3 regions of the Pontibacillus sp. ABV4_188 genome follow, and region 2 is predicted to be linked to each of the others. Evidence: riboswitches for the same ligand, from Rfam matches in the RefSeq annotation. Region 2 holds a riboswitch; each other region holds the start of a gene.
The links. A riboswitch is a leader RNA that binds a small molecule or an ion and turns the genes downstream of it on or off. The one in region 2 is predicted to bind cyclic di-GMP.
Positions count from the first base shown of each region.

Region 1 (3,280 bases), 1.1 Mb from region 2:
GCAAGGAAGAAAAGGGATACTTTGGGGTTAAGGATATTCATGAGCACCCCTCTTTTATAAAGCTTCTTATACTCAAGTGCTTGCTTAGATTCAACCTGAAGATCCCCACCTTCTTCTTTAAATGCTTGCCATGCTAGATATAGCAAATAAACTGCCCCAGCGTATTTGACTACCATAAAAGCTAGCGCAGATTGATAGACAAGAGCTGTGATTCCAACAGCTGCTGCTAGTGTGTGGACGAGTATCCCTGTACATAATCCAAATGTTGTAGCAATACCTGCTCTTTTATTTTGAGAAATGCTTTGGGCTAACACAAATAAATTATCCGGTCCAGGCATCAGTGTGAGCACTACAGCAGCTCCTAGAAACGATAGCAAAAGATAAATACTCAAGTGAAACACCTACTTTCTTCTTTTGAATAGAATGTATATAGGTTTTATATTAGCGGGTCAGAGGTGATTTTGGAATATTTTTCTGATGCAGAGAGGAGCACAACATGGCTTATCAATGGGGAGTGGATTCTACACAAGAAGCCACGAAAGAGTTATATGACTGTGTACTAAAGAAATATGGAAAGCCTAAATACTGGGGGAGATATTTATCAACAGTTCCTGAGGTATCAGAAGGATTAACGGTCTCCGAAATTGAACGGTTGCATAATAACGGCACAAAAGTTATGGCCATTTATAATAATTTCACGGAGGCTACAGGGTACAGGAAAGGGAAAGTTATTGCTCAAAACGCTGTGTTTCATGCCAGACGTTTAAATTTCCCTAAAGGAAAGGTTTTGTTTGCGAACGTTGAAAATTTCTTTAAAGTTGATGAGTCCTGGATTCGAGGCTACGTCGAAGGCATGCACGCTTCGGGATATCAACCTGGGTTTACTTGCGATCCTACAAATGGAAAATTTAATGAAGCCTTTTGTAAAGCAACCTCAAAGGATAATAAAGTGTCTCTACAGTCCGTTCTATGCAGTGTAGAACCGGAAACTGGAGTTACAAGAGCACGTAAAGCACCGAAATACACACCCGCTAAACTTTCATGTAAATCGAATGTATGGGGTTGGCAATATGGCCGCAACGCAGATGCTTGTCCCATCAACACTAATCTCATCAATGACCGCCTCCTTAATTTATTGTGGTAATAAGGAATCTGGCTAAGGACCAATCAGAAAATGGTCTCTTAGCCTTTTATTCCTACACCCTCCAACGTTAAAATGTAAAGCCAGTCTTTAATTTGTGTAAAAATTTAAACAATTAACCTTTATTTGCTAAGTAAATATTGCTATGATAATAGTACTAGTTTCTACATAATACGACAGGAAGCTTTGAAACCAATCTATATTTGGGCGCTTATGGTTGGTCGAGCTAGTAGCGCAACCGGCCGCATTGATTTTTACTCAATGGGGTTTTTTTAGCTTCAAAAGCCTTTGAATGAGTATTCATTTATTTTCGTGATTTCGTTTCACCCTAATCATTATAAATTATTAGAATGTGATCCATCACAACCATTTGAACACGGGGGATTTTATGAATATTTTTGAACTTTTAAAGAGAAACCGTCTATTTCACAATTATCAGCCCCTTCATCACCTGGCCGATGATGCTATTTATGGATATGAGGCTCTGCTACGCTCTACTATACAATCTAGTCCTGAAGCCCTTTTTAAAATTGCTATGCAATCGAACACTCTCTATAAACTTGATACCATGTCGATCGAAAAAGCCTTTACGCATTATTCTAATCAGCTTAATAATCAAAAACTGTTTCTAAATATGTTTATGTCTACCCTTCTTCATCCCAACTTCATCCGATTTATGCACTCTATGCTAGACGCTCCTTCTTCTCCTGTCCCATCTATCGTTTTCGAGATGAATGAAGCGAAGGAAGAGGAGGCCATGTGGGAGTCTCCCCTTCTCCCCACTCGTATTCACACTTTACGGGAGATGGGAATTCAATTTGCAATTGATGATTTTGGACAAGGGGCTACTTCATTAAAGAAAGCAGTTGAAATGGAACCAGAGTACTTGAAGCTTGATCGCTATTTTGCTACCGACCTAGCTACAAGTGATAAAAAGCAAAAACTAGTCTCCCTTTTCACAGATTATTTTAAAGGAGATACAACGGTCGTATTAGAAGGGATCGAGACAGGGGATGACCTTAAGTTAGCCAAAGAGATCGGGATTGATGTAGCTCAAGGGTACTATATTGGCAAGCCTCAAGCCCTTATTGTGGGGTGACTCCCACCCGACCAAAAGACCACTGATTATCTTACCAATCAGTGGTCTTTGTTTCGGTTAAAAGGCAAAGTGGCAGAAAACGGAAACACTCTTTCAGCTTCGAGCTTTCAACTACCCTGCCCTAGCTTGTTATAAAGATTAACAACAATAACCTTTAACAGAGCTAAGACAAAAAAGAAGCTGCCATCTGGCAGCTTCTTTTTTGCGAGATAAGAGGAGAGCTTAGAATGAGCGCTCTTCTTCAATCTCATGATATTTATCAAGAATGTACAATTTACTTGGTTTGTGTTCTTGAGCCATTTCTTCTGCTTTCTCAATGGCTTTATCTTTCTTCTCATACTTGTCAGTAGGAGCTACGTCCTCTACTTTTACATACCATTCTGTTGCATCTTTGTTGGGTGCTACTGTGTATTCTCTCATGTATTATCGCTCCTTTTTTGTTTTGGGTTATACCTATATGTTCCCAACCTTGAAGCGTATAAAACATATAACCGAATAATTGGATATGCTATAAGACGCCCGTTATGCTGTAGCCCATTTACCTACGGTTTCAAGGGCTGATTGTTCCGGGAAATACTCAATGAAATAACGATAAAACAGAGCTTCTTGTTTACTGCGGATATCCACCGGAGCTGCTGTGTTAATACGAGCTAATTCTGAATCGGATATTGTTTCCTCAGCATAGGTTTCAAGCAAATCTAATGCTCCACTACCAGCTGAAAATTCTTCCTTCTTTCTCCACAATACCTGGTCCGGTAATACTCCATCAAATGATTCTCGCAATATGGTTTTCTCCATTTGTTCTGCCGTATGAAGCTTTTGTTCAGACGGAATACGTAAAGCTGTTTCAATTAATTCTAAATCTAAGAACGGCACGCGTAGTTCAATGGAGTGAGCCATACTCATTCTGTCTCCCCGTTGTAAGTTAATATTATGAAGGGTATTTATGATCCGAATGATTTCTTCATTAAGAGACTCTGTCGTCTGAAATTTCTTCATATATTCATAACCTGCAAAAATCTCGTCAGCTCCTTCTCCCG
Region 1 is NZ_CM149975.1:3,934,642-3,937,921, forward strand. It holds gene ACYX4O_RS19705 (LysE family translocator) at 1-392, opposite strand, end outside; gene ACYX4O_RS19710 (glycoside hydrolase domain-containing protein) at 497-1,144, shown strand; cyclic di-GMP riboswitch class II at 1,312-1,390, shown strand; gene ACYX4O_RS19715 (EAL domain-containing protein) at 1,530-2,240, shown strand; gene ACYX4O_RS19720 (DUF2188 domain-containing protein) at 2,463-2,660, opposite strand; gene asnB (asparagine synthase B) at 2,763-3,280, opposite strand, start outside.
Region 1: another riboswitch for cyclic di-GMP. It lies ahead of ACYX4O_RS19715 (EAL domain-containing protein); the one in region 2 lies ahead of ACYX4O_RS14820 (competence type IV pilus major pilin ComGC).

Region 2 (3,280 bases):
TGCCTTACATATGCCGAATGTGTTAAGAGAAATTGCTGAGAAACCTCAAGGGCTTGTGCTTGTTACAGGACCTACAGGAAGCGGGAAATCAACGACGCTAGCATCCATGATTGATTACATGAATAATTCGATGCGCCGCCATATCATTACACTTGAAGATCCTATTGAGTATTTACACTCTCACCGCTATTCCATTATCGATCAGCGTGAAGTCGGATTTGATACGAACAACTTTGCCAACGGCTTGCGTGCTTGTTTGCGCCAGGATCCTGACGTCATTTTAGTCGGAGAAATGAGAGACTTAGAGACCATTTCTACAGCCATCACAGCTGCTGAAACAGGACATCTGGTACTAGGAACGCTTCATACTACCGGGGCAGCAAGCACTATTGATCGAATTATTGACGTCTTTCCTCCGAATCAGCAAACCCAAGTGCGGATACAACTAGCTAGTGTCCTTCAATCCATTGTGTCTCAGCGCTTGTTTCAGCGTAAGGACAAGAAAGGGAGACGTGCTGCGACTGAGATTCTTATGAATACGTCCGCTGTTAAGAACCTTATCCGGAATGAGAAGATTCACCAGATTCCAAACATTATTCAGACGTCCAAAGCTCAAGGCATGCACACTCTTGATTTTTCTGTCCGTGCTTTAGTAGAGGAAGGGGTCATCACAACAGAAGCGGCCGCTCCGTTTTTAGAAGAGAGGGGGCAATAGGCATATGGCTTACTTCAAGTACAAAGCCCGTACATCTAAGGGAAAGATGAAGGAAGGACGTATAAAAGCTGACTCTAAACGAGAAGCTGTTGGGAAATTAAAAGAAGACGGGATGACCGTTGCCACCATTAATGAACTAAACAGCATATTGTATAAAGATATTCAACTAGGCAGTCAGGTGAAAAATAAAGAGTTTGTCATTTACCTTCGCCAATTTGCAACGCTGCTTGAATCAGGAATTTCTCTCATTCAATCTACTTATATATTAAAAGAACAAACATCGAGTAAGGCACTACAGCGTGCTCTCACTCAAATAGCAGAAGATCTTGAAGGAGGTCTTTCCTTCTCAGATGCAGCAGAAAAGCATCAAAAGATTTTCCCCGATTTGTTTGTAAATATGGTTCGCGCCGGTGAGGCCGGGGGTAACCTTGATGAAATTTTAGACCGGCTTGCTGCTTATTATGAAAAGCAGTACGACACACGCCAAAAGGTCATTTCAGCCCTCGCGTACCCGGTTGTTGTATTGGTTATTGCCATTGGGATCGTGATCTTCTTATTAAGCTTCGTCGTGCCCAGGTTTGCGGATATGTTCTTATCCTTTGGAGGCGATATCCCTCCGATTACGCAATTTGTAATGAGCTTAGGGGAACTATCTCAGAGTATGTGGTGGCTGTTTATTGTCATTCCACTCCTCCTTTATGGCGGCATTCAGTATATGAAACAGTACCCGCGATTCTCCTATGGTCTAGACCTTATGAAATTAAGGATTCCTATATTCGGCCCTCTTATTCAAAAGGCGGTACTCGCTCGTATGACTCGGACAATGAGCTCATTATTTAATAGCTCTGTGCCGATTTTACAGGCGGTGTATATTACAGAACGCATCGTCGGCAATAAAGTTGTCGAATCGGTCTTGAAAACGACAAGAAAATCCCTTGAGAAGGGAGAATCGATGGCCGCTCCGATGCAAAAGCATTGGATTTTCCCTCCGCTTGTAACACAAATGGTCTCTGTTGGGGAGAGCTCTGGTTCTTTAGATCATATGCTAGGGAAAGTAGCTGATTTCTATGAATCTGAGCTTGATTACGCAACAGATCGCATTAAAAGTTTAATAGAACCAGTTATGATTGCCTTCCTTGCGCTGATCGTCGGCGGCATTGTAGCAGCCATTGCCATTCCAATGTTCTCTATTTTTGAACAAATTGGGTAAATGTGCTAATTTCATAAGATAATAGTGGTAATAATGAGATAGATTTACTATAATAGGTGTAGATGATTACACGTACCAACATACCATCGGAAGCAACGATAGGTTGGCTGTATATGGGCACTTAGCCACCCTGGAGCGAGTAGTGCAACCGACCGTACATAATAGGAGATAGGTTTATGGTGTGGTCGTTTTTGTAACGAGTGTTTCATAATTATTTATTATAAAAAAAAGGGGAGAACAGACTCATGTTAAACAAGTTTCGTCAACTGATGAACAAAGATGAGAAAGGTTTTACGCTGATTGAACTACTCGCGGTAATTGTAATCTTAGGGATTATAGCTGCAATTGCTGTGCCTAGTATTGCAAATGTGGTTGAAAACAGTAAAAAAGATGCGGTTATTCGTTCTGCTGAGCAATTGGTAGAAGCTTATAGATCTATGAGTGCGTTAGAAGAAGGTGTAGGAACTACCGCTAAGTCAGTTGCGGATATGGTAGATGCGGGGTACTTAGAGAGTAATGGTAAAATAACATCAGGAACAGTAACTCCACAAACAGATAGTGGAGGAGATGTAACTGGATATAAAGTTGAAATTACTACAAATGGTTACACTATCTCTAGTACAGATGTAGATTCATTAACTCGGAGCGACGTCACTAAAGTGGGTGGATAATTTGTAAAACACATATGAAGTCCCCCATTTATGGGGGGCTTCCACTCTTTTATATCGAGGTTAAAATGATGAACTTATATATTCTTTTTTATTTTACAATATTCGGTATTGTTCTAGGATCTTTTTTTAACGTAGTTGGTTTACGTGTACCACAGAAGCAAATGTTTACTCAAGCGCGGTCACATTGCCCTAACTGCAACTACATCCTAAATTGTCTTGATCTAGTCCCTGTCTTTTCCTACATCACGCTAAAAGGCAAATGCCGCAACTGCAAAACAAGCATCTCACCCCTATACCCGATAGTCGAAGCGGCTACGGGATTTTTGTATGCTTACAGCTTTATACTTTTCGGCTTCTCAACTGAACTCATCGTGGCCCTTCTTTTCACCTCGTTGCTGGTGATTATTACCGTAACCGACCTAACCTACATGCTTATCCCTAATGTAATCCTACTCTTTTTCTTACCCTTACTCATAATAGGGAGAGTTATTTCCCCTCTCGACCCATGGTGGGGTTCGGTAGCTGGAGCAGCAACAGGGCTTATTCTAACAGCCATCATAATTATCGCCAGCCGAGGTGGTATGGGTGGTGGAGATATGAAACTGTTTGGTGTTATTGGCATTGTGCTTGGACTTCCTGGTGTGTTGTTAGCCTTTTTCCTCTCGACTTTATACGGATCGGTTA
Region 2 is NZ_CM149975.1:2,863,644-2,866,923, reverse strand. It holds gene ACYX4O_RS14830 (type IV pilus twitching motility protein PilT) at 1-715, shown strand, start outside; gene ACYX4O_RS14825 (type II secretion system F family protein) at 720-1,925, shown strand; cyclic di-GMP riboswitch class II at 2,006-2,088, shown strand; gene ACYX4O_RS14820 (competence type IV pilus major pilin ComGC) at 2,171-2,596, shown strand; gene ACYX4O_RS14815 (prepilin peptidase) at 2,611-3,280, shown strand, end outside.

Region 3 (3,280 bases), 810 kb from region 2:
TATACTGATTAGCAAGCTCGCGAACATTCTTTATCCCTAAACCTCCCCCTTTTCTATAAACATGCTCCACATCAAAACCAGTTCCATTATCTTCTATAAACAAATGAACCTTATTCTCCAATTTATTTACGTTCACTTCGATAACAGTTGCCTTCCCGTGACGTATGGCATTTCCAATTGATTCAACAACAATACGGTAGATGACTCTTTTTGTATCCATTGATAAATCCTCCAGACTAGGACATATACTTTTTCGAATCGTTATATCATTGAGTTCGGCTACATGATCCAGATAATATATAAGCTTACTACCGAACGCCATTTCTGTTTGTTTAGTTGAGCTCAATTTATAAATACATTTTCTTAATTCGGTAGCGGCTTCTCTTGAGAATTCTTCAACCATCAACAACTTGTCTCTAATTTCTTCATCAATCTGTCCCTGGTTTATAGCATGCATGGCATAATTTATGCTAAACAATCGTTGAGAAACGCTATCGTGTATTTCGTTCGCAATGCGATTTTGTTCTTCCAGAAGGAGAAGTTGAGAGTTTACCTCTTCATATGAAATCCTTTCATATGTAATGGCACACAGTTTTCCAAGAAAGCTAAGTTGTTTATTAATAAACTCAAGTTCTTCCTTATTCGCATCCTCGATTTCCACTCCTAGAATCCCGTATCTCTGAAACGAAGTGGTAACCCCTACAATCACCAGTTTTTTAGAATTAAATGTCACAAGCTTGGGTGATCCACTATACAAGTTGGATGCACGAATCAAGTACCTACCTAAGTCCGCTGTTCCTGAGTATTGGAGAGGATTTGTATAAAGAGCTTGGGAACCGCCCTCTCGGCTAACTCTTTCATTCAAATAGAAAGCAAAAGTACAATCTGTTAACCTACGTGCATAAGACAGAAAATTCTGAATTATGACATTGTACGACTCATGACTATTTATGCCTTCTAAGATCTTATAAAGATCCATGATATGATCCATTCCCTGCTGCGCCTTTTGATTCGCGACATTAAGCTTCTTATTCATGTCTGACAAGTGGTTAGACTGTTGATCAAGTTTGTTATTTTTCCACTTAAGCTCCTTAAGCACTACTGAAAATAACTGCACAGCTAATGTTATCAATATATAGGCTAAACCATACAACAGAGCAGAACTCAGACTTAAAGTTCCTTGAGCAGAAAAGTAATAAAGGAAAAGTAGATAGAAAGATAAATAAAGCCAACAGTACAAAAGAGGCAAAATATGAGCTGCCAGCAATACAGGGTTTAATGCATACCACACAAAAATCCCATTCAACCCTCCGCTCGGTAGTAAGAGTAAGGTAATCCCAACAGTTTCAATGATCAAAAGCGTATTTAACTTCCAAGGGACATCCTTAGCTCTTTCATAGAGCCAAACAATTAAGAGCGAAGAGGATAAAATCAGCAAAAGGACAAGTATCATATTTATTATAGATAGGTAATTATCCATTAAGAGGTAAAATATAAAAGAGATAAAGATAGACATGAAACGATAGACATGTAAGACATTATTATAATTCATATCAAACCGAATGGGTAAACCAACTAAGGCTAACATTATGTACGCACCTTTCAAAAGGATTGGGGAAGACAATCGTTATAACAAACAAAAAAGCCTTCCCAATGAAAGCCGAACCGGTTGCACTACTGGCTCCGTGTATCCAAAGTGCCCAAAATAAGAATACACTTCATTACCTTTCGTCTATATCTAAAGTAATACTATGTGGGTAATTCTGTAAACCACAAAAACTAGACATCTCCCAACCTTATATCTCAACTCTCATGGATAATCGCTAGACCTCGACATTATTTGATGTTGGATACATGGGTAATCTGTCAGTCTTTGCCACAAACTAAAACTTAAAACGTTTGGTTATTTATTCCTATTATATATCATAATGAATGATCGTCCATTACACTAAAGTAGTATTCTTCTTATCCAATCGTTCCTTTTCAGAAACCACAAGTAGTATAGAAAATCACTCTTATTCATGGCGAGCTTTCAAACATTCTCCACTACAATACAATTAGATTCACCAAACTTAATCGGGGAGATGGTTGTATGAAAGCACCAAAGTTTATTACGACTGCAGTTATTGCAGGAATGATGGTTACAGGAGCAGGTTATGCGTATTGGACAGATGCTTTAACGGTAGATAATACGGTTTCAACTGGGGAATTTGATGTAGAGTTTGTTGATGAGGGCTTCCTTCCTTTACAGTTAGCAGTAGATACGACAGGAGAAACAAAATATATGATGGATAGTACAATATCACAAGATGCTGATCAATTAACTGTTAACTTTGAGAACATGTACCCTGGTGCTATGGGACTTTATGCAGCTAAGGTAGAGAACACTGGTTCTATTCCAGCTAAGCTTAAAAACGTTGAAGTGGACTTTTCTGAAGCAGCGGGAGTCTTAGCTAATGACATGAAAGCTGCTGGTGGTTACGTACACTTCGATGAAAACAATAATTATAAGGGCGGAAAGTTCTTCATCGGTAATTTGAATAACCTAGAAACTAAATTAGATACAATGCTTCAGAATCTACAAATGGAACCAGGCGATTATATCCTATTCGATATTCCAGATGAGTATAAAGATGAAGTAGCTGCTGAAATTCCTGCTTACAATCCTGATGAGCAAAATTGTATCATTTTTTACCTAGATCATAACTCTAATAATGATTCAGAAAACCTTACCACTCAGTTCGATATCAAATTTAACTGGGAACAGCATAACGCACAGTAAAAGATATCACCCCAACCCGGATGATCGTTATGATCGTGCGGGTTTTCTTATGCACTAAACAACAAATGGTACCCAAAAGTAGTACACCTATCTCTAAAAAAGTATAAAGCAAGACTATCCTTAAGTATGGCGCTTTAGCTTTCTTATCATAGTAATCTATTAACTGTAAGCAATAATCAAATCACATTTAAGGGAGAGATTGTTTTGAAGGGTACTAAATTTGTAGCTTCTGCAGTTATTGCAGGAATGATGGTAACAGGTGCTGGATATGCTTATTGGACGGATGCATTGACTGTGGATAACACGGTTTCAACTGGGGAGTTAAATGTTGCTTTTGATGATAGTAAAACTTCTATCGCAAGTGCAGAGAGCGGTACAGAATACGTGGTTGTAGAAGAAACGCCAGGTAGTGATGGAAAATCCTATGAGTTCTCAGTATCAAACCTATATCCAGGTGCTAGCGTTAAGGTAAGTACAGCTTTCACAAATACAGGTACG
Region 3 is NZ_CM149975.1:3,671,018-3,674,297, forward strand. It holds gene ACYX4O_RS18510 (sensor histidine kinase) at 1-1,588, opposite strand, end outside; cyclic di-GMP riboswitch class II at 1,655-1,738, opposite strand; gene ACYX4O_RS18515 (SipW-dependent-type signal peptide-containing protein) at 2,093-2,782, shown strand; gene ACYX4O_RS18520 (SipW-dependent-type signal peptide-containing protein) at 2,987-3,280, shown strand, end outside.
Region 3: another riboswitch for cyclic di-GMP. It lies ahead of ACYX4O_RS18510 (sensor histidine kinase); the one in region 2 lies ahead of ACYX4O_RS14820 (competence type IV pilus major pilin ComGC).